DNA from 3 places in the Streptomyces sp. NPDC005302 genome. Region 3 is predicted to be linked to each of the others. Evidence: riboswitches for the same ligand, from Rfam matches in the RefSeq annotation. Region 3 holds a riboswitch; each other region holds the start of a gene.

Region 1 (7,522 bases), on a different contig from region 3:
CCGACTGGACGGCACCGCGTGACCGGCAGCGCCATCCCTGGTACGCCGGGCACGGCTACGCCTCCGTCCGCGTCGACGTGCGCGGTCACGGCAACTCGGAGGGCCTGCCGGGCGACGAGTACTCCGAGACCGAGCTGGCCGACGGGGTCGCGGTGGTGGAGTGGCTGGCCTCCCAGCCCTGGTGCACCGGCCGGGTCGGCATGTTCGGGATCTCCTGGGGCGGCTTCAACTCCCTCCAGATCGCAGCCCTCGCACCCGAGCCGCTCAAGGCGGTCGTCACGGTCTGCTCGACGGACGACCGCTATGACAACGACGTGCACTACACGGGAGGTTCCGTCCTCGCCGTCGACATGCACGCCTGGGCGGCCACCATGCTCGCCTTCGTCGCCCGCCCGCCGGACCCGGTGCACGTCGGCGAGGTGATGTGGCGCGACATGTGGACCGAGCGGCTGGAGGCCGTCGACCCGTTCGTCCACACCTGGCTGGCGCACCAGACCCGGGACGCCTACTGGCGGCACGGCAGCGCCTGCGAGGACTACGGCGCCATCCGCGCGGCGGTCCTCGCGGTCGGCGGCTGGCACGACCCGTACCGCGACACCGTGCTGCGCCTGGTCGAGAACCTGCCGCCGGAGCGCGTACGCGGTCTCATCGGCCCCTGGTCCCACCAGTACCCCGACCGGGGCCTGCCGCCGGGTCCGGCGATCGGCTTCCTCCAGGAGACGCTCCGCTGGTGGGACCACTGGCTCAAGGACGAGGACTCGGGCGCGCTCGCCGTCCCCCTGCTGCGCTCCTACGTGATGGACGCGCATCCCCCGGCGACCGTGTACGAGGAGCTGCCCGGCCGCTGGGTCGGCGACCCCGCGTGGCCCTCGCCGTCGGTGACCCCCGTCCCGTACGCGCTCCAGGGCGCCCCGCTCCTGGTGCGCTCCCCGCAGCACACCGGCGTCGACGCCGGCCGCTTCTTCCCGTTCGGGAACGACGCGGACCTGCCGCCCGACCAGCGCGAGGAGGACGCCCGGTCGGTCTGCTTCGAGTTCGAAGTACCGGAGGAGACGTGGGTGTTGGGCCGGCCCCGGGTCCGCCTGCGGCTGACGTCGACGTCCGCCCGGGGCCAGGTGATCGCCCGGCTGTGCGACGTGACCCCGGACGGCGCCTCCACGCTCGTCACCCGGGGCGTCCTGAACCTGTCGGCGCGCCGTGGCCGCGACCAGGCCGTTCCCTGGGAGCCGGGCACCACGGAGGACGTGGAGTTCGAGCTGAACGGCATCGGCTACGCGTTCCCTCCGGGCCACCGCATCCGCCTGAGCGTCTCCTCGGCGTACTGGCCCTGGGTCTGGCCGCAGCCCGGCTCCGAGGCCGGATTCACGCTGGACCCCGAGGGCAGCACCCTGGAACTGCCGGTACGGACGCGGGAGTCGGACCCCTCCATCACCTTCGAGGAGGCGGAGGAGGCCGAGCCCCTCGGCGTGGTGGTCCCGGTGACGCTCGACGAGCCGCGCCCGGAGCGCCTGGTCCTGCGTGATGTGGCCGCGGGCACCTGGCGTCTGGACGTGGATCCCCGTTACGGCGGCACCCGCGTGTATCCCGACGGCCTGGAGTGCACGGAGGACGCGCGGGAGACGTACACGATCGACGAGTCGGACCCGCTGTCCGCCCGCGCCCGGTCCACCTGGACGGTCCGGCTGCACCGCCCCGACCTGCCCTGGGACACCCGCGTCGAGACGACGTCGGTCATCAGCTGCGACGCGCGGGACTTCATCACCTCGAACGAGGTCGTCTGCCGGGACGGCGACGAGGTCGTCTTCCACCGGACCTGGGAGAAGCGCATCCCGCGCACCGCGGGCTGAAGGAAGCGGGCGGGAACGGCAGTTCACCGGCCGCCCCCGCCCGGCATCCTTCCTGGAGCCGCCCGGCATCTGGCCTGAGGCCGCCCGGCCACTCGGCCGTGAGCCGCCCGGGAGTCGTCAACTCCGCCTCCACGCGGCGCAGTTCACCCGCGCCGGCACCGGCACCGCCTCGGTCCCGCACGCCGTGCGGCCCGCCCGTCCCCCACACCGTGCGGCCCGCCCGGCGGGCGTCCCGGAACTCTCCGCGCCCCGGACAGTGGTGGCGTAATGCCCGACTTGCCCGGCATGCCGCCTTGATGACCCCCGGGCGCGTGAGTTGAGTCACGCGAGAACCAATGGATCACCCGCTGCCCACTCCTTGCCACCCCCTTCGCCAAAGGCAAGTTGAGGATTCAATTCCGGCGCAATCGGACGTTTCACCCTCGCCCTAAACAGGCAAAAGCGATCTTCACCGCCACATCAGGCCTTGTTCCCGACATGTGCAGTCGCATACGTTCTCGTCGCACCGAGCGGATCGCCTAATCCTGCCGCCGCCCGGTAACCCACCCACCCACGCACGGCAGGAGCGGGGGAACCACAGGTAAGCCGCCGATCCGGGAGACCGGACCGGCTAGGGGTGAAGCCGCGCCCAACAGCGCGGCCGGGCATCTCCCGCCCGAACCCGACAGCTCACCTCGTAGGCGTCGGAGAGGACATTTCGTCATGCCCGCAGGCACGCACCGTCACGGCCGGACCACCTTCATCACCCGCGGAATGATCGCCGCCGGAACGGGCGCACTCGCCCTCGCCCTCCCGCTCATGAGCGCGACCGGCGCCCACGCCGCGACCCCCCAGGTCGCGAAGACCGCCAAGACCGCGGTCGTCCCGAACGTCCAGCTCGTCACCTACAAGGTGGTGGCCGGGGACACCCTGACCAAGATCGCGAAGAAGTACCCGTCGAGCGGCGGCTGGCAGAAGCTGTACGCGGCGAACCGCGCGGTCATCGGCGACAACCCCGCCCACCTCCGCACGGGCCTCACGCTGACCGTCGGCACCAAGACCCTGAAGGCTCCGGCCAAGGCGACCACGGCCGCCAAGACCACCGCCACCCAGGCGTCCGCCACCACGTACGCCAACAACCTGGACGGCTGGATCAAGCAGTCCCTGGACATCATGGGCAAGGCAGGCATTCCGGGCAGCTACGACGGCATCCACCGCAACGTGATGCGTGAGTCGTCCGGCAACCCCCAGGCCATCAACAACTGGGACTCCAACGCGGTCGCGGGCACCCCCTCGAAGGGCCTGCTGCAGGTCATCGACCCCACGTTCCAGGCCTACCACGTGGCCGGCACGTCGATGGACCCCTACGACCCGGTCGCCAACATCACGGCCGCCTGCAACTACGCCGCCGACAAGTACGGCTCGATCGACAACGTCAACGGCGCCTACTGATCGCACCGGCGCACCCCGCGCCCCCGCACGACACCGGCCGGCGGCACCTTCGGGTCCGCCGGCGGTGGCGTACCGGCCCGCGGGCGGGAACGACCGGTGCCGTGGGACGGTGGCGGACCGGGTGCGCGGAGCGGTCGCCTTCCTGAGGGTGACGCGCCCGGCGTCCGGCGCCCCGACGCCTCACCCGCCCGGGACCGGGAGTGCTGACGGCACGGCCTGGGACGACGGCGGAAGTCCCGGGCCGGCTCCCTCCTAGAACCCGAAGATCCGTTCCAGGACCACCGCGATCCCGTCCTCCTCGTTCGAGAGGGTGACCTCGTCCGCCACGGCCTTCAGTTCCGGATGGGCGTTGGCCATCGCGACCCCGTGCGCCGCCCAGTCGAACATCGGGATGTCGTTGGGCATGTCCCCGAAGGCCAGCGTCGCCGACCGGGTGAGGCCGAGGTGGGTCGCGGCGAGCGCGAGGCCGGTGGCCTTGGTCACTCCGCATGGCTGGAGTTCGACGGTCCCGGGTCCCGACATGGTGACCGTCGCCAGCGAACCGACCACTCCCCGGGCCGCCGACGCCAACTCGTCGTCGGACAGGGAGGGATGGCGGAGCAGCACCTTGCTGATCGGCTGGGCCCACAGGTCGTCCCGCCGCCGCACCCGCACCGCCGGAAGAGTGGGATGCGGCATCACGTACCCCGGCTCGATGAGCGTCAGCCCGTCCACGCCGTCCTGGTCCACCGCCGCGTACAGCAGGCCGACCTCCGCCTCGATCTTTCCGAGTGCCGTCTCCGCCAACTCCCTGTCCAGGGTCACCGACCACAGCAGCCGGTCCGTCCCCGCGTCGTACAGCTGCGCGCCCTGACCGCACACCGCCAGCCCCTCACCGCCGAGTTCGTCGAGCAGCGGTCGAACGCGGGGCGCGGGACGGCCCGTCACCACCAGGTGCTGGGCGCCCGACGCGGTCACCTTCGCCAACGCGGCCCGCGACCGGTCGGAGAGCGTGTCGTCGCCGCGCAGCAGCGTTCCGTCCAGGTCAGTGGCGATGAGTGAATATGCAGTCGGAGCGGCCATGATCCGAAGAATACGGATCGAACGACACATCGGCCCGGCGTGAACCGGACGACGTCCGGTATCCCGTCAGCAACGCCGTTCACCGTACGGTGGCAGGCGCGTTGCGACCGGTTGGGATCACGCAGGGCCCGCTTCCGCTCGGACGGACTTTCCCGTACAGGAACGATCACAACGGCTCAACACCCCTGATCCGGAACGCCGATCCCCACCGGGCGACCCGGTCGCCCGGACCCTCGCGGAGGATTCCTGACGGACGGGTTGCCCGGTGGGGCCAGTGATCCGGTGGCTCACCCGTGCGCGGCCGCCAGGTGCTTGGCGAGCCGCGGGGAGGCGAACTCCGTGCCGCACACGAAGCGCATCACCGGACCGTACGAGGACGCCGCCGGCAGGCCCGTGAAGTACAGCCCCGGAAGTGAGGAGCGGTACCCGGCGCCCAGCCTCGGCGTGCCGCGACTCGCGACGAGCCCCGCCCGGAGTTCATGCCCGAGGAAGTCCATCGCGGCGATGTCGACGCGATAGCCGGTCGCCGCTATGACGTGGTCGGCGGTGAGTTCCTCGACCCGGCCGCCGAGGGTCCGCACCGTGAGGACGGGCTTCCCGTCGGTGGCCTTCGCGCCGACGATCCGCTGCACCTCACGGACGGCGACCTTGCCCTCGAAACGGTCCCGGAGCCACCACGCACCGAGGGGTCCGAGCACCCGGCGGACCAGGTAGTGCCGGGCCTCGGCGGGCAGATAGCGGTACGGCTGCGGGTAGTAGCTCAGGGCCCACAGGGACCAGGCGCGCCCGAACGGCGACTCGGGACGCAGCTTCGGCTGGTCCCACGGAGGCGCCCCGAAGTCGACCGCCCCCGCGCCCCGGGACACGACACGGACCTGCGCGCCCGCCTCCGCGGCCAACGCCGCCGTCTCCAGGGCGGACTGGCCGGCGCCGACGACGATCAGCTCCTTGCCGGAGAACCGGCGCAGATCGTGGTGCTGCGAGCTGTGCGAGACCGGACCGGAGGGCGTGGGACCGTCCGCCGCCGCCCCGGCCAGCTCGGCGGGCAGGTGGGCCAGCCCGGACAGCCCGGTGGCGACGACGACCGCGCGCGCGGTGAACGACTCCCCGGAGTCCAGCTTGATGTCGAAACCACCGGACCCGTCCGCGTCCCGGCCGCTCCTCCGGTCGACCGAGACGACCCGCACCCGCTCCAGCTCCGGCACGAGCTTCTGCCGGAACCACTCCCCGTACGCGATGAACGTCTCGACCGGGATGATGTCCTCGTCCGTGACGAGGCGCGGTATCCCCGCCGCCACGCAGTAGTCGCCGAGGGTGTGCCCCCGCTGCGGGGCGTCGATGTTCGAGGCGGCCGGAGTCGACTTGAGGAGCATTCCCTCGGGCATGTGGTCGCGCCAGCTCACCATGGGTTCGCCGAAGACCCGCACCGGAATGCCCCGCGCCCGCAGATGGGCGGCGGTGGACAGTCCGAACGGCCCCGCGCCGATGACTGCTACGGGATGAATCACGAAGTCCCTCCCCAGGACGTACTACGTCTACTTCGCGGTGGAACTGCTGCTGCCGCCGCGGCGGTTGGTCCGCCACAGTTGGTACAGATGCTTCGCGCCCGGCCGCACGAAGCGCGCGAGCATCGTGAAGAACGGCCGCAGGTCGTCACCCGCGAGCCAGGCCAGCTCCGTACCGCTCGCGCGGGCCGGCGCGTGCGGTGTCGTGTAACCACTACGCCGGTAGGCGAGCAGCGCCGGCAGGTCGATGTTCTCCACGATGTACCGGTGGCCGGCGCGCTGTTCCCCCTCCGGAACGGCCCGGCCGGTCAGGTTCAGGTGCAGGGCACGGACGACATCGATCCCCGACTCGCTCTCGAAGAGCCGGAACTGGGCGCCCATGCGCGGGTTGAAGTCGAGCAGCTTGTACTGACCGTCACGGCGGTCGAAACGCAGGTCGAGGTCGATGATTCCGGTGAAGCCGATCTGTTTGATGAAACGTGCGGCGATGTCCGCGAGTTCCGGATTGTCGACGACGTACGCGTTCGCCGTCATGCCCGCGTGCGGCGGCCAGGAGCGGACCTTGACGCCGGTGAACATCGCGAGCGGTGTCGAGTCCGCGTCGAAGCAGGCGTGCACGATCCAGTCCTCCGCGTCCTCCCTCGGCAGGTACTCCTGGAGGATCACGCCGGGCTGCGGCCCCCAGTCGCGGGCGAGCGCCAGCAGCCCCTCGCGGGTCGCGATCCGGGTCGTCCCGTTCACCGCGGGCCGGCTGCGGCGCACGAAGGCCTCGCGGTTCTTGGCGACGAGCGGGAAGCGCGCCTTCTCGGCGAACGTCTCGATCTCCTCGTACGACTGCGGGAAGGCCGCGGCGGGGCTGGGGATGCCGTGTTCCACGCACAGTTCGTGCAGCCCCTGCTTGCTGGCGAGCCGACGCGGCAGTTTGGCGTCCACCCTCGGGAAGAGGAAGCGGCCCGCCAACTCCTCCTGGTGCTCGGCGATCAGCACCGCGGCCTCTTCGTCGGTCGGGACGAGGACCGTGGGGCGGCCGATGCGCCGGCCGACGCGCAGCAGCCCCTCGACGAGCTGTTCGGGTTCCTCCGTCCCCGTGGTCGGCCACACGAACGCGCGCCGCAGATAGCGCGAACTGGCGGCCGGCGTGTACCGGTCCTCGGTGATGGCGTACATGGGTATGCCGAGCCGGCCCAGGCTCCGGATGGCGCCCACACCGCCGTGATGCAGCGGGTAGTCGCCGAACTTGACTATGAGGCCCGGGACTTCACGGTCGGCGTCGACCGGCACACCGCTGGAACTCCTGGCCATGGGTCCCCCCACATGTCCCCCCTACGGACCGGACCCACCCCGTCCGTGTCCCCCAAAGGACGCTAAGCCGGAATTGCCACCTCCGACAAGGCCATTTCGGACATTGCAAACTCTTTAGACACTGCCGCTGCGGGCCCACTCCCCCGTAACGTGTGCCCCGACCACAGGAAACGCGTGGAACGCATGGATCACATGGCGCGTACGAACCCGAAAGCGAGGCACCTACCGATGCCCCCCTTCGATGTCCCCGAGGGCGATCCCTTCGGCCCGCACAACCTCCCGTACGGCGTGTTCTCCCCGACCGGCGCGGCGGGTGCCGCGCAGCGGCGCGTGGGCGTACGCCTCGGCGACCATGTGCTGGACGCGGGTGCCGCG
Region 2 (7,522 bases), on a different contig from region 3:
GACCCACAAGGGCCTCGCGAAGTACGGCATTGAGGAGGCGTACGAACTCGTCGAGGCCATCGAGGACGGCGACCGGGACGAGCTGCGTGAGGAGCTGGGCGACGTGCTGCTCCAGGTCGTCTTCCACGCCCGCATCGCCGAGGAGGACCAGGACGAGCCCTTCTCGATCGACGACGTCGCGGGCGGCATCGTCGCCAAGCTGATCCACCGCCACCCCCATGTCTTCGGCGACGCGACGGCGACGACGCCCGAGGAGGTCAAGGAGCACTGGCTGCGCACCAAGGCCGAGGAGAAGCGGCGCACCTCCGTCACCGACGGCGTGCCGCTAGGCCAGCCGGGCCTGGCCTTGGCGGCGAAGCTGTCGTCCCGGGTGCGCACGGCGGGCCTCGGCGTGCCGCTCCCCGTGGGCGAGGGCGTGGGGTACGAGTTGCTGGCCCTGGCGGCGCGGGCCGAGGCCGGGGGAGTGGACCCGGAGGCGGCGCTGCGGGCGGCGGCCCGTGCGTACCGGGACGCGATCCTCGCGCGGGAGCGGGCGGCGGCCCCGGTGGAGGAGCAGAAGGAGGAGGAGGAAGAAGAGGAGCAGGAGGAGGAGCAGGAGGAGGAGCAGGAAGACGCCTGACGGGAGCGGGGGTTCAGGGTCCCGGGGCGCGTCCCGTCGGGTTGTGCCAGTTCGGCCGCGGGCGGTCGAGGAGCCACTCGGCCGAGCCCAGCGGGCGGGTTGCGCCGGTCGGCGGCAGCAGGTCGTGGAAGAGCCGGCCGTCCGGTGTGCCGAGGGTGGGCAGGGTGTCGGCGACCGCCTCGACGAGGTCGGGCGGCCCCGCGAGGTAGACGTCGTGCCGGGTCCAGCCCGCCCGGTTGCCCAGCGCGGTCAGCAGCCGTTCGGTCGCCTGGGCCTTGGGGCGGCCGGGCGCGGGGGTGATGTGGGTGACGCTGAGCCGGGGAAGCCGGGCCCGCAGGCGGTCCACGGAGGGCTGGTCGTAGAGGTACGCGATGTCGCGGGCGACGAGGAACAGGCGGGCCTCGTGGGCGGGTTCGAGCTGTTCCAGCAGGGCCTTCACCGGCGCCCAGCCGGTGCCGGCGGCGATGAGGGTCAGCGGCCGGTCCGCCGGGGTCCGCAGGGTGAGGTCGCCCCCGGGTGCGCCGAGCCGCAGGACGTCGCCCACGCGGGTCTGGCGGACCAGAGCGGTGGAGAGCACTCCGCCCTCGACGCGGCTGATGTGCAGGTCGAGGGTGCGGTCGGGCCGGGGCGCGTTGGCGAGGGAGTAGGGGCGCCAGATGCCCGGCAGATGCGGCATGTTGACGCTGACGTACTGGCCGGCGGCGTGGGTGAGGCGCTGCCGTGGCCGCAGGGTGAGGACCACGAGGTCGTCGCCGTGCCGGGTGCGGGCGACGATCTCCGCGTCCCACCAGCCGGGCTCGCCCTGGTGCTGGGCCTCCCAGGCGCCCTGGAGCATGATGTTCGCGATCGCCCCGTACGCCTCCGACCAGGCCTTCTCGGCCTCGCCGCTCCAGGCCGATCCGGCGACGGCCGCGAAGGCCGCGATCAGACTCGCGCCCACCGCCGCGTAGTGGTCCGGCTGGGCCAGGTACTTGCGGTGGTCCCGCCCGAGATCGCGTAAGTAGGTGGGCAGTTCGGGGTCCTGGAGCCGGTCCATGACGAAGGTGAGCGCCGCGAACAGCCGGTCCCGCTGCCGCTCCATGTCCTCCGGGAAGTCCGTCGGAAACAGCTCGCGGAGTTCCGGGTTGTGCCGGAACAGGTGCGCGTAGAAGTACTTGACGGCGAACTCGGCCCGCCGCTCCACGACCGCGAAGCTGGACTTGAGTATGTCGGGGTCCACTGCGTGAATGTGGGAGCTGCCGAGCAGCCGAGTCAAACAGCCTCCGATGTGCGGACAGCCCAGGGCGAACCGGACGAGTGTTTGCCCGCTCCCGCGCGCTGCCCCCAGGGACGGGCCCGCCCCTGCGTGCCGGCCTCCGGCGGATACCGTCGGGGAGTGACCGAGCACGAGACCTCCGCGAGCCCCGCCCCCGAACTCTTCACCTGGGAGTTCGCCACCGACCCCTACCCCGCGTACGCCTGGCTCAGGGAGCACGCGCCGGTGCACCGGACGCGGCTGCCCAGCGGGGTGGAGGCCTGGCTCGTCACGCGGTACGTCGACGCCCGGCTCGCCCTCGCCGACCAGCGGCTCTCCAAGAACCCCGCGCACCACGACGAGTCCGCGCACGCGAAGGGCAGGACGGGGATCCCGGGGGAGCGCAAGGCCGAGCTGATGACGCATCTGCTGAACATCGACCCGCCGGACCACACGCGGCTGCGCCGGCTCGTCAGCAAGGCGTTCACGCCCCGGCGCGTCGCCGAATTCTCCGCGCGGGTGCAGGAGTTGACGGACGACCTCATCGGACGGTTCGCGGAGAAGGGGTCGGCGGACCTCATCCACGAGTTCGCGTTCCCGCTCCCCATCTACGCCATCTGCGACATGCTCGGTGTCCCCCGCGAGGACCAGGACGACTTCCGGGACTGGGCGGGGATGATGATCAGGCACGGCGGCGGTCCGCGGGGCGGGGTCGCCCGGTCCGTCAAGAAGATGCGCGGCTATCTCGCCGAGCTGATCCACCGCAAGCGCGAGGCGCTCTCCGCCGAGCCGGCGCCCGGCGAGGACCTCATCTCCGGACTGATCCGCGCCTCCGACGAGGGCGAGCACCTCACGGAGAACGAGGCCGCCGCGATGGCCTTCATCCTGCTCTTCGCGGGGTTCGAGACCACGGTCAATCTGATCGGGAACGGGCTGTACGCCCTGCTGACCCACCCCGAGCAGCGGGACCGCCTCCAGGCCTCCCTCGCGGCCGGGGAGAGCGGCCTGCTGGAGACGGGGGTGGAGGAACTCCTGCGTTACGACGGGCTCGTGGAGCTGGCCACCTGGCGGTTCGCGACCGAGGACGTGCGGATCGGCGGTCAGGACATCGCCGCCGGCGACCCCGTGCTCGTCGTCCTCGCGGCGGCGGACCGCGACCCCGAGCGTTTCGAGCAGCCGGACACCCTCGATCTCTCCCGGCGTGACAATCAGCACCTCGGCTACGGCCACGGCATCCACTACTGCCTGGGCGCGCCGCTCGCCCGCCTGGAGGGGCAGACCGCGCTCGCCACCCTCCTCACCCGGCTCCCCGACCTCCGACTCGCCGGAGATTCGGCCGATTTGCGGTGGCGTGGCGGGCTCATTATGCGTGGTTTGCGGACGCTTCCTGTGGAGTTCACCCCGGTCGGATAGTCCGGAACCGGTTCATCCGGGGCGCCGGGCCGCCGCGTCGACGGGGCATCCCCGGGTACCGGGAGGGCATCCCGCGGACCGTCTCGGAGGGTGCCGTCAACTGACACGCCGTCATATCTGTGATCTTCACGTGATCTGCGCTGCATCGACTTGTGACAAGCGTTCGAGTCCATATACGTTCACCCATCAATGCGGCCCCGGCGATCGTCACTTCGCCGTAGGTGCCGTAGTCACCCCGTTGTCACGCGAAAGGCTTCCGCATGCTCTCCGGGAACGGCCGTCACCGGCGCCCCCGTCAGGCCCCGGCCCTCATCGTCGCCGCGGGAGTGGCCGGATCGGCCATCGCGATCCCGCTCCTCGGGGCATCGAGCGCGAGCGCGGCCGACGGGACCACCTGGGACCGGGTGGCCGAGTGCGAGAGCGGCGGCGCGTGGAGCGCCGACAACGGCAACGGGTACTACGGCGGGCTCCAGCTGACCCAGGACAACTGGGAGAAGTACGGCGGCCGTGAGTACGCCCAGAGCCCCGACCAGGCCAGCCGCTCGCAGCAGATAGCCGTCGCCGAGAAGGTGCTCGACGACCAGGGCCTCGTCGCCTGGCCGACCTGCGGCCCGCTCTCCGGGCTCAGCAAGACCTCGGCCGAGGTCGATGTCGACACGGGCATGGGTGACGACACGAGCGACTCCGGTTCGAGCGGCCTGTCCACGTCGCCCAGTTCCTCCCCTTCCACCGAATCGTCCAGATCGTCGGATTCATCCGGTTCGAGTGAAACCGCCTCGCCGGGAGTGACCGAGAACACCGCGAAGTCCGCCGACTCGCAGGACGGGGACGGCTCGGACAGCTCGGACAAGGCGACGGCCGACGAGTCCGAGTCGGGCAAGTCGGACAAGTCCGGCCGGAGCGGCACCTCTTCGGAGCCCTCCGACGACGCGTCCGCCACGCCCGGGCGGCACCGCGGCGGCAGCGCCGACGAGGACGCGAAGGGCGCCGCCACCGACAGCCGCGCCGACAGCGCGTCCGGACGGCACGCCTCGCGCGGCTCGGACGACGCGCGCGACGCCGGCGACGACACCTATGTCGTGCGCGCCGGTGACAGCCTCTGGACGATCGCCGACGACCTTGACGTCACGGGCGGATGGGCCGACCTGTACGCCGCGAACGAGAAGACCGTGGGCATCGATCCGAACCTCATCCTCCCCGGTCAGAGCCTTGCTGTTGATAGCGAAACGGTGCAAAAGTAGCGGGAGTTCGCGTCATGGTTCGCTGGGGAATGTCCGGTTTGGTGCGAGTGAGACATGAGTCTCAGAAGCCCTGATCGTCTTTGAAAATCAGGCGATCGACTGCTTACGGTCGTGACCGCTCGCCACAGCGGGCCCCGACGGTCGCAACGCCGAATCCTGCCAGCGGCCGTACGGGAACAGTCGTCGCGTCAAGCGCCGTAGGCAGGAGCGGGGGACCCAAGGTAAGTGCCGCGACCGGGAGTTGAGAGACCCCCGGGGACGGCTTGGGGTAAAGCCGCGCGCTGTGGTTCCGAGACGGGACCGGGGACGTGCGGCCGGGCAACTCAACCGGCCCGAACCCGACAGCTCACCTCGCAGGCGTCGGTGAGGGGATCACTCGATGCTGTTTTCCAGCAAGGGCAAGCACCGCCGCCCGAACAAGGCCACTCGTGTCGCCACGCTCGCCGGTGTCACCGGTGTCGCCATCGCCGCCCCGCTGATGGCCGCGGGCAACGCCTCCGCCGCGACCGGCTCCGAATGGGACGCCGTCGCCCAGTGCGAGGCCGGCGGCAACTGGTCGATCAACACCGGCAACGGTTACTACGGCGGCCTGCAGTTCTCGTCCTCCACCTGGGCCGCGTACGGCGGTACCGCCTACGCCTCCACCGCCGACCAGGCCTCGAAGTCGCAGCAGATCGCCGTCGGCGAGAAGGTCCTCGCCGCGCAGGGCAAGGGTGCCTGGCCGACCTGCGGCACCGGCCTGTCGAGCGCCGCGTACAGCGGTGGCAGCTCCACCCCCTCGACCCCGTCGGCCCCGTCGACCTCCTCCGGCTCCTCGGCGTCCACCGGCTCCGACACCCGTACGTCGGAGCAGCCCGCCTCCCGTTCGCAGGAGCGCCCGGCCGCCAAGAAGACCGTCACCACCCCGACCGGCAAGAAGGTCAAGAAGGGTGACGGCGAGTACAAGGTCGTCAAGGGCGACACCCTCAGCGCGATCGCCGAGAAGAAGCACGTCAAGGGCGGCTGGCAGAAGCTGTTCAAGCTGAACCACGACATCGTGGACGACGCCGACTTCATCTTCCCCGGCCAGCAGCTGCACCTGCACTGAGTGAGGCCGCACACCGGCCGGACGTGGTCGCCCTCGGCGGACGGCGACCACGACCCGGCCCCGCGGCTCCGCCCGGCTGCGGGACGACCCCTCGCGGACCCGGCCTCCGGGTCCGATCCCCACCGAGGGTCCCCGTCCCCACGGACTCCCCGCTCCGGCGCGTGTTCCCCCGTACGCGCCGGGGCGGGGTTTTTCCTTTCTTTTTTGTTCCGATCGGGAACAATATGTACCCCGAGTTCTGCCCAAGGGATGGTCGATCGGCTGGCCGATCCCCTCGGGCCGGTTAGGCTCGTCCCGCAGGACTAGCCAAGCCCTGCGTATTCGCGTCACATCCCAGAAGGAGATGCTCGTGCCGTCCATCGACGTCGTCGTAGCCCGGGAAATCCTGGACTCCCGAGGCAACCCCACGGTCGAGGTCGAGGTCGGCCTCGACGACGGCAGCACGGGTCGTGCCGCCGTTCCGTCCGGCGCCTCCACCGGTGCCTTCGAGGCCATCGAGCTCCGTGACGGTGACCCCAACCGTTACGGGGGCAAGGGTGTCGAGAAGGCCGTCCTCGCCGTCATCGAGCAGATCGGCCCGGAGCTCGTCGGCTACGACGCCACCGAGCAGCGCCTGATCGACCAGGCCATGTTCGACCTGGACGCCACCGACAACAAGGGCTCGCTCGGCGCCAACGCGATCCTCGGCGTCTCGCTCGCCGTCGCGCACGCCGCCTCCGAGGCGTCCGACCTGCCGCTCTTCCGCTACCTGGGCGGCCCGAACGCGCACCTGCTGCCCGTTCCGATGATGAACATCCTGAACGGCGGGTCGCACGCCGACTCGAACGTGGACATCCAGGAGTTCATGATCGCCCCGATCGGCGCGGAGTCCTTCTCCGAGGCCCTGCGCTGGGGCGCCGAGGTCTACCACACGCTCAAGAAGGTGCTGAAGACCAAGGGCCTGTCGACCGGTCTCGGCGACGAGGGCGGCTTCGCCCCGAACCTGGAGTCCAACCGCGCCGCCCTCGACCTCATCGTCGAGGCCATCAAGCAGGCCGGTTACATCCCCGGTGAGCAGATCGGTCTCGCGCTCGACGTCGCCGCGTCCGAGTTCTACAAGGACGGCAAGTACGAGTTCGAGGGCAAGTCCCGCTCGGCCGCCGAGATGACGGAGTACTACGAGGAGCTCGTCTCCGCGTACCCGCTCGTCTCCATCGAGGACCCGCTGTACGAGGACGACTGGGCCGGCTGGAAGGTCATCACCGACAGGCTGGGCGACAAGGTCCAGATCGTCGGCGACGACCTCTTCGTCACCAACCCGGAGCGCCTGGCCCGCGGCATCGAGGAGGGCTCCGCGAACGCCCTGCTCGTCAAGGTCAACCAGATCGGTTCGCTGACCGAGACCCTGGACGCCGTCGAGCTGGCCCAGCGCAACGGCTTCAAGTGCATGATGTCCCACCGCTCCGGCGAGACCGAGGACGTCACCATCGCCGACCTCGCGGTCGCCGTGAACTGCGGCCAGATCAAGACCGGCGCCCCGGCCCGCTCGGACCGTGTCGCCAAGTACAACCAGCTGCTGCGCATCGAGGAGATCCTCGACGACGCCGCGGTGTACGCCGGCCGCAGCGCGTTCCCCCGCTTCAAGGGCTGAGCACCGCCCGCCCGCTTGGGCAGCGTCGTACGTACGTCCCCGTACTCGGTCCCGTACCGTGTGCGGGGACGTACGCACGTGACGGGCCCGCACCACGGCGGGCCGGTACTGGGGAGGCGGGACTCATGGCCGTGAAGGACCGGGACCGGTTCTCCACCTCGACCAGGCTCAAGCTGCTCGGTGAGCAGACGGCGGCCCGGGTCTACCGCTCCCAGACCAAACGGCAGGCCCGCCGCTCCCGGCTCACCGGCCGGGCCGCGCTCCTCGCGCTCGTCCTGTGCTCCCTGATCGTCGCGCT
Region 3 (7,522 bases):
GCCGCCGCGCACGGTCTGCGCAAGCGGCCCGGCATGGCGCAGGCCCTTCGGATCGCCGGACTGCCCCTGGAGGGAAGGCATCACCGGGGCGAGGACGACGCCTGGAACATCGCCGCGCTGGTTCTCCGCCTCGCCGAGCGGGGCGCCTGGCCGGACGTTCCCTAGGCCCGCGACACCACGGCGAGGACCCTTGCCGTACCGGCTCGCCGCCCGCCGGTCCGGCGCCGACGATCGCGGTTCCGGCGCCCGCGCGGCGACGGGGCGGCCCGCCCGCGACGCGACCCCGCCGGGGCAGGGCGTCCGGCCCGTTCACTCCCAAGGGTTGTTTCCCGGCAGGTCCACGTGAACGGCGTGTGAGGCGGGTCTGCCGGGGGAGAACCTGGCCCGTACGTGAACGCCGTCGCCGAGGAGCCCCGCGTGTCCGATGTCGTCTTCACCGCGGATTTCGCCTCCACCCGTCAATGGGTCGCGGGCCGTTCGTGGGCCTATCCCGACGGCGGCCCGGTCAACCCGGGCGATGACAAGCTCGACCACCTGGTGGCCGACCCCGCCTACTGCCGAACGGGGGTCTTCCGTGCCACCCGCCGCTCCGACGGGGCGTGGGACGCGGGGCTCCTCACCACCGAGGGCAGCGAGGACGCGTTCATGGTCCGCACGGGGGACGTGCTGGAGGCCCGGGTCAGACTGCCCACGGCCCTCGGCGCGTGGCCGGCCATCTGGACGTGGCGGGACGGCGGCCAGGAGATCGACGTCTTCGAGTACCACCCCGACAACCCCGACCTGCTCGAACTCTCCAACCACGTCCGGGAAACCCATCACTACTACCGTGATGAGGCGGTTCGGCCCGGGGCGTGGGTGGATCTCGTCGTCGAGTTCGGCGCGCACCACGTCGTGTGGTGGGTGAACGGCGTCCGGGCCTTCGCCGACCGGCGCGGCGTGGGCAGGCACTGGGAGGCGTATCTCATCGTCAACCTGTCGGTGTGCGGCGGGCGTTACCACCCGCCGCCCGCTCCCGACGTCTCCGAGATGGACTTCGCGGTGGACGGCCTGATCGTCCGCAGGCCCGGGTCCGACGAGCCGGACGGGGTGGCGGTGGACGTCCGCCTGCTCGACTGACCCAGCGGGGCCGCCGTGGACGAAGTCGGTTGACCCAGAACGACATTGGGCCCGGGCGAGTGCATCCGGCGGGCGGTGTGGCGCGGAAGTACGGCATCAGTAGCGACGTCGCGTTCGTGCGCGTCGCACCGACAGGTGCCGAGGGCCATGACGAATCCGCAACCGGGGCGAGAGTCTCCCGAGGCCGCGTACATCGGTCACGTGGGCAGTTGCCGCACGTGTCGGCGGGAGTCGGGCCGCTGCCCGAACGCCGAGCGTCTGTGGCGGCTCTACCAGGAGTGGCGCGGCGGCTACGGCACCCGTCCCGGGGGAGCCGAGTGAGACCGTGTGAACGGCCCGCCTCGAACGCCCGCACTCGTCCCGCTCTCGCGACCGCACACGGCCCGGACGACGTGGGGGAGCGGTAGTTCCCCCTGCCACCCGCCTCCGGTCGAGCTGGACAGGGACGACCGGAGGCGGGTCCACCCGGGGTCGATCCGCGGCGGGCCGCGTGCGTATCCGGCACCCGGCTCCTCGCGCGCGACGGGACGGCTCCGGCACGGCGGCTCCGCCGGAGTCGTGCCGCCGTCCGTGACGCTCGCGCTATCCTCGGCGACCGCTCGTGACGTCGCGACGGCCGGGCCCGCACGGGTGCCTGCGTGTCCCTGCTCCGACGGGCGGAGGCCGCACCAAACCGTCGTCGCCTCGGCTACGGATATCCAGTGACCGGCGGCACAATCGCTCGTCGGCCTAGGGTGAGGCGTCGAGAACGCTCTGACGGTGAAGAGGTGTCATGCGAGGCTCTGCGCGGATGTCCGCCCGTGACGGACAGCGTCCCGGGGCGGCCCGGGCACTGACGGCGCTGGTGCCGCACCGGCTCACCGGCGAGAACGCGGGACCGACGCGGGCCGCGGTGCTGATCCTGCACGGGGGCAGGGCGGACAGCCTGGCTCCCTCCCGGCCCTGGCATGTCTCCGGGCTGCGTATGCGGCCCTTCGTGGGCTCCGTCACGCGGGCCGTGCCGGACGAGGACGTCTTCGTCGGGCAGGTGCGCTACCGCGTACGGGGCTGGAACGGAGCCGCCGCCGATCCGGTCACCGACGTACACCGGGCGCTCACCGAGCTCACGGAGCTGGTGGGAGACGTGCCGGTGGTACTGGTCGGCCACTCGATGGGCGGCCGTGCCGCGCTGCGCGCCGCGGCCGCGCCCCAGGTCCGGGCCGTGGTCGCCCTCGCGCCCTGGTGCCCGCAGGGCGAGCCGGTGGCGCATCTGCGGGACAAGCGGGTGATCGTGCTGCACGGCGACCGGGACCGGATCACCGAGCCCGCGGCGTCCTTCGCCCTGGTGCGCCGGGCCGCGAAGGAGGGCTCCTCCGCGAGCGCCGTACGGGTCGCGGGCGGCGACCACGCGATGCTGCGGCGCGCGCGGACCTGGCACGAGGCCACGGGCTCGGCGGTCGCCGCTCTGGTGTCCCGGGCCGACGGCCCGGACGGACGGCTTCCCGCCGAGGGGCCGAACGGCGAACCCGGCGTCCTCTAGGACCGCGTCCCGCCCCGCACGAGGCGGCCCCCGCCGGCCAGCCTCTAGACGGAGTCCAGCCGGTCCGCGGGATCGGGGCCGGGGGCGAAGGAACGACGCGAGCCGGCCGTCACGCGCGGGGCGGACCCGGGAAGCGGACCGCCCGTGGACGGATCCCAGCTGAGGATCCACTCGAAGTCGCGCTGCAGCCGCCTGGCTTCGCTCCGGACGAGTGTCGGTATGTCGCCGCGTTCGGAGATCAGTTGGGCGTAGATCGGTGCATCGTGCACGTGGGGACCTCGACTCGCTCTCAGGGCCTTCCGCGGGCCTTCCTTGCCTCGACGTTAGGGCCGCGAAGCCGACGCGGTGGTCATCCGGCCGGGTCGGCCAGAACCGGTCACGGCGTGACCATCGACAGCCGCCGATGTCGAACGAGCCGTCAGGGAACGCCAGTTCTGTTCGCACCCCGAATGGCCCGTTCCGGGCCCACCCGAAGCCCCGGTCCGCTGTGGAGACTTGGTGAACGGACCTGGGCGAAGGCGGACTCGCGGACGGGGCCCGCAGTCGAACGCGGTTGTCCCGACGGCCGATTCGCGCACGGGGTGTGCTCCCGTCGTCGCAGAGCGGGGCGATGCGATGAAGGTCACGAAAATGTATCGGACATCTGGGACGTGGATCTTCACACGGGGGTCACAACATGGCTAAGTTGACGACCAGGCCGCCCGACTCCCTCCGGCGAAAGCTCGCCGGGCGGTGCGGCCTCCGCCGAGTCCGGCCCGCCCTCGTGGCAGCCGGAGCCGGGGACCCACCGAACCTGGGGTGAATCGGCCAACCGCCTTACGAGGCACAGGCCGTAGGGCATACCTTCCGGAACCGTCCGCCCGAACCCGACAGCTAACCCGGTAGGCGGACGACGGAAGGAGTGCCATCCCCATGGCGCCGGAACGCACCCAGCCCAGTGGCGACGAAGTCCGCCGACGGCTCGCATCCCTCTACGACCGGGCCGAGGACGACACCGGCAACTTCAACGCCACCCGCGCTCTGGCGGGCCTCTCCTCACGCCAGGGCGACCGGCGCGCCGTGGCCCGGAGGCTCATCGACCAGCGCCCGGCCGGGGACGAGCGCGGAGGGATCGACACCGCCCAGAGCGACCTGATGCGCCAGTGGTTCGACGGGGCGCGCTCCCGGCTCGGACCCACGGTCGCGGCCGTCCTGCCCGTCGACCGGCAGCCCGACCGCGGGCGTGAGGCAGGCCGGCCCGGTGGAGCTGCGGGACGCCCCGAACTCCCCGCCCAAGGCGCGCGCGCCGTCGCCGAGTTGACGGCGGCGCCCGTACGGGAACTGGCGGCGGGCCCGGTCGCGGAACTCACCGCGGCACCCGTCGCGGAACTCACCGCGCGCCCCGTTCTCGAACTGACCGCGGGCCCGGCGTCCGAGCCGACGACCGGGCGCGCCCTCGCCGTGCCGGACAGCGGCTCCAGGGCCACCGGACCCCTCCCCGTGGTGTCGGCACCCGCGCCCGCCTCGGATGCGTCCTCCCCGCGTTTCCGCAAGGACCGAGCCCGGCGCAAACTGGCCGCCGCGCAGGACCTGCTGACCCGGCACAACGCGCTGCGGAGCGTCGAGGCGCCGGTCCCGTACCCGTCCGTGGAACCGCCCGCCGTGGAGACGGCCGTCCCGGCGGCCCCGTACTGGCCGGCGGAGAACGTGCCCGTGCCGGCCGCCACGTACGCGTACGCGTCGGTGGCGAGTGCCGCCTGGCCGGCCGTGGAGGCCGGGCACCCGCAGGTGGCGAGCGCCCCGCTTCCGGTCGCGGCGGTCGAGTACCCGCCGGTGCGGGAGCCGTGGTCCGCCCCGGCCGTCGACGACAGCCGGCGCCCGTGGCCGGCGCCCGTGAACGAGCCCGCGCCCGGGGCTCCCTGGTCCGCCGGCCCGAACCCCGGCTTCGACACCGGAAGCATCGCCGCCGTCGTGGCGCCGCCGGTCACCGGGTACGACACCCGGGCCGCCGAGGCCGTGGCGTTCGCCCGCGCGCAGGTCGGCAGGCCGTGCGTGTGGGGAGCGTCCGGGCCTGGTTCGTACGACCCCTCCGGCCTGACCCAGGCCGCCTGGCGCAGCGCCGGTGTGCTGCTTCCGCGGTCGACGTCCGACCAGGCGCGGATCGGACCGGCGATCGCCCTGGCGGGTGTCCAGCCGGGCGACCTGGTCTTCTTCCACGGGGACCTGAGCCACGTGGGCCTCTACGTCGGCGACGGCATGATGGTCCACGCGCCCAGCCCCGGGGGGCGGATCACCGAGGAGTCCGTCCAGCACGCCGGGCAGGCGGCGATCCACAGCGTCGTACGGCCGGTCTGAGCGGCGGGGTCGGCCGCGGGCATCCCGCGGCCGACCGGACCCTCGGACTCCCCGGCCTCGCCGGAATCAGAACTCGCTGTCGATTCCCGTGACGGCGGCCGGTCCCAGTGGAGCGTCGTTCTCGGACAGGCCGCTCTCGCGCAGCGCGCCGGAGACGAGCCGAACGGCCTCCGCCTCGGCGGTCCGCCGGTCCGCCGCCTCGACCTCCAGCCGGACCGAGAACGTGTGGTTCTCGTCCACGGTGAGCAGGCTCAGCTCCTCGGTCTCGCCCAGGTCCGTGTTCTGCGGGTCCTGAGGGCGCAGCCTGCGTTCCACGTCTGCGCGGGAGGCGTCCGAGACGCCGTGGACGAACGTCCCGGGAACGGTGATGACGTAGGTGGTCACAGGAACTCCTCGCGTGCGTGCCCCGCGGGCCTGGGTGCGGTCGGCAATGTGATCGCCCGTATACCCCGCATTGTGACGGCCACCCGCGGCTTCTTCGCGTCGGGCGCCCTTCGCGGCGTGGTCACGTGTGTGCCGTGCGGTGTTCGGGTGGCGATACGGTCGGACTCATGGCTGATGCTCGGTTGACCACCGCCTCGTTCCTCGTGCTCGGCGTCATCGACAAGCTCGGCGAGGCCAGCGCGTACGACGTCAAGGGCGAGGCGGCGCGCACGGTGGCGCCCTTCTGGTCCGTTCCGCACGCCCAGGTCTACGCGCAGTGCGACCGCCTCCTGGAGGCCGGCCTGTTGTCGCAGGTGCGCCAGGAGAGCGGACGCAACCGCCGGGTGCTCACGCTGACCGACGAGGGCAGGGCCGCGCTGCGCGACTGGCTGGACGACACCGCCTTCGTCCCGGTCGAGGCGCGCGAACGCGGCATCCTCAAGCTCTGGTTCGGCGGACGGCCCGATCTCCTCGGTCCCGTACAGCTCGGCGAGCACCGGCGGACCCTCGGCGACTACGAGGAGCTCGCGGAGAGCGTGGGGGAACTGCTGACCCGTGGACAGCGCGACGCCCTGGAGTTCGGCATCCGGTACGAGCGGATGATGGTCGACTTCTGGACATGGGTGCAGCGGCGGGACGAGGACGCGACGGACCGTTGACCCCGGCGCCCGGGCGGCCCTACCGTCTCGATAGTCCAAACGAGACTATTGATGGTCGGGTCGCGACCACGAACAGGGAGCCGCCGTGCGTCGTCCGACGGGCACCACATGGCGCCGGATAGCCGTCATCGCCGTCTCGGCCGTGTGCGTGGGATACGCGCCCGTCGCGATGACCGAGCTGTGGCCGTACGCGCGCCCCGGCGCCCCGGCGTTCGGCGAATGGATCCTCGGGCGGGTGGTCTCGCCCCGCTATGTCGCGGACGCCCTGGCCACCCGGATCGAGCCGTACCGCCACAGCCTCGTCCCGCTGATCGTGCACTCTGTCCTCGGCGGCCTGCTCATGCTCCTCGGTCCCGCGCAGGTGCTCACCGCCGTGCGTCGGCGGACCCGCCTGCACCGCGCCCTCGGGGTGGTCTTCGCGGTCACCGTCTACGCGTCGATGGCCGGCGCCGCGCTGTACCTGGCGCGGACCGCGCCCGCGGACGCGTTCAGCGGGGCCGCCTTCTGGATCGTGCTCGCCACCATCCTGGTGGGCACCGTCCTGAGCGTGACGTTGGGCGTGCTCGCCGCCGTCGCCGGCCACCCGGACCTGCACCAGCGCTGGATGCTCCTCTGCTACGGGTTCCTCCTGACGGCACCCCTGCTGCGGTTCGAGTGGGGCGGCCTGCCCATGATCATGCCCGGCCTCTCCATGGCGGAGATCAACCGCGCGGCCACCATGCACCTCGGCTCGGTGGTGGCCTTCGGCGCCCTGATCGCCTCGCGTTCCCTGGACCGGCGCCGCAAGATCGCCGGCATGTCCCGGTCGTGGGCCCCGCTGCCGGTCCTGGCCGTCGCCCATCTCGCCGGAGCTGCCGCCCTCGCCTGGATCGTCCGCTCCTCCCTGGATTTCGGCGCCCCAGGACGCCGGCTGCTGCTCGCGTATCTCCTGCCGTACGCCGTCACCTACGCGGTCATGGCCTCCTGCGCCCTGCGCACCGGTCGTGAAGGCCGCCTCTGGGCCCGGGAGGAGTGGCGCCTGCACTGGACGGCCCTGTGTCTGGCGCCGGTGCTGTCGGCCGCCGCCGCTCCGCTCTTCGAGCGGACGCTGGGCCTCGACCGGCTCACGGCGGTCTCCGCGGGAGCGGCGATCGGCTGCGGCGCGCTGGCGACCACGGCGACCCTGGTGGTCAGCCTGCGCGTCATGTACGCCCGGGAGGTCCTCAAGCGGGCCGCACCCGCTCGCGTCACGGCCACCCCCCTCACCTCACCCGTCTCCTAGCGGCACACCGCACACCGCCCGCCGTACGCACCGGAACGGGACCCGCGTGTCCGCCGGGCCCGGCCCTGAGCCGTCCCCGACGCCCGTCCGGCCCGACCACTTCGTCATCGACCCCGTCCGGAACGGAATCCCATGGCCGACGCATCCGACCTGCCCCCGCACGACGACACCGAGGAAGACCCGCGGACCGCGCGATCCCCTGCGGATCCG

The links. Region 3 has a riboswitch for cyclic di-AMP ahead of ABZT74_RS17700 (NlpC/P60 family protein). Riboswitches for the same ligand answer to the same signal wherever they lie in the genome.
Region 1: it holds a riboswitch for cyclic di-AMP, as region 3 does, so the genes downstream of both, ABZT74_RS26895 (LysM peptidoglycan-binding domain-containing protein) here and ABZT74_RS17700 (NlpC/P60 family protein) in region 3, are expected to answer to the same signal.
Region 2: it holds a riboswitch for cyclic di-AMP, as region 3 does, so the genes downstream of both, ABZT74_RS02585 (transglycosylase family protein) here and ABZT74_RS17700 (NlpC/P60 family protein) in region 3, are expected to answer to the same signal.

The regions. Positions count from the first base shown of each region.
Region 1 covers NZ_JBEXGN010000021.1:35,517-43,038, forward strand. The annotation lists gene ABZT74_RS26890 (CocE/NonD family hydrolase) at 1-1,847, shown strand, start outside; cyclic di-AMP (ydaO/yuaA leader) riboswitch at 2,385-2,545, shown strand; gene ABZT74_RS26895 (LysM peptidoglycan-binding domain-containing protein) at 2,550-3,278, shown strand; gene ABZT74_RS26900 (HAD family hydrolase) at 3,531-4,340, opposite strand; gene ABZT74_RS26905 (FAD-dependent oxidoreductase) at 4,628-5,848, opposite strand; gene ABZT74_RS26910 (ATP-grasp domain-containing protein) at 5,876-7,147, opposite strand; gene fahA (fumarylacetoacetase) at 7,376-7,522, shown strand, end outside.
Region 2 covers NZ_JBEXGN010000002.1:38,048-45,569, reverse strand. The annotation lists gene ABZT74_RS02605 (nucleoside triphosphate pyrophosphohydrolase) at 1-619, shown strand, start outside; gene ABZT74_RS02600 (globin domain-containing protein) at 633-1,838, opposite strand; gene ABZT74_RS02595 (cytochrome P450) at 1,995-3,266, shown strand; gene ABZT74_RS02590 (transglycosylase family protein) at 3,527-4,507, shown strand; cyclic di-AMP (ydaO/yuaA leader) riboswitch at 4,691-4,882, shown strand; gene ABZT74_RS02585 (transglycosylase family protein) at 4,887-5,594, shown strand; gene eno (phosphopyruvate hydratase) at 5,938-7,224, shown strand; gene ABZT74_RS02575 (septum formation initiator family protein) at 7,350-7,522, shown strand, end outside.
Region 3 covers NZ_JBEXGN010000010.1:198,824-206,345, reverse strand. The annotation lists gene ABZT74_RS17725 (3'-5' exonuclease) at 1-165, shown strand, start outside; gene ABZT74_RS17720 (beta-glucanase) at 418-1,116, shown strand; gene ABZT74_RS17715 (hypothetical protein) at 1,264-1,437, shown strand; gene ABZT74_RS17710 (alpha/beta fold hydrolase) at 1,889-2,635, shown strand; gene ABZT74_RS17705 (hypothetical protein) at 2,680-2,904, opposite strand; cyclic di-AMP (ydaO/yuaA leader) riboswitch at 3,368-3,539, shown strand; gene ABZT74_RS17700 (NlpC/P60 family protein) at 3,548-4,969, shown strand; gene ABZT74_RS17695 (hypothetical protein) at 5,036-5,353, opposite strand; gene ABZT74_RS17690 (PadR family transcriptional regulator) at 5,521-6,051, shown strand; gene ABZT74_RS17685 (DUF2306 domain-containing protein) at 6,137-7,312, shown strand; gene ABZT74_RS17680 (hypothetical protein) at 7,445-7,522, shown strand, end outside.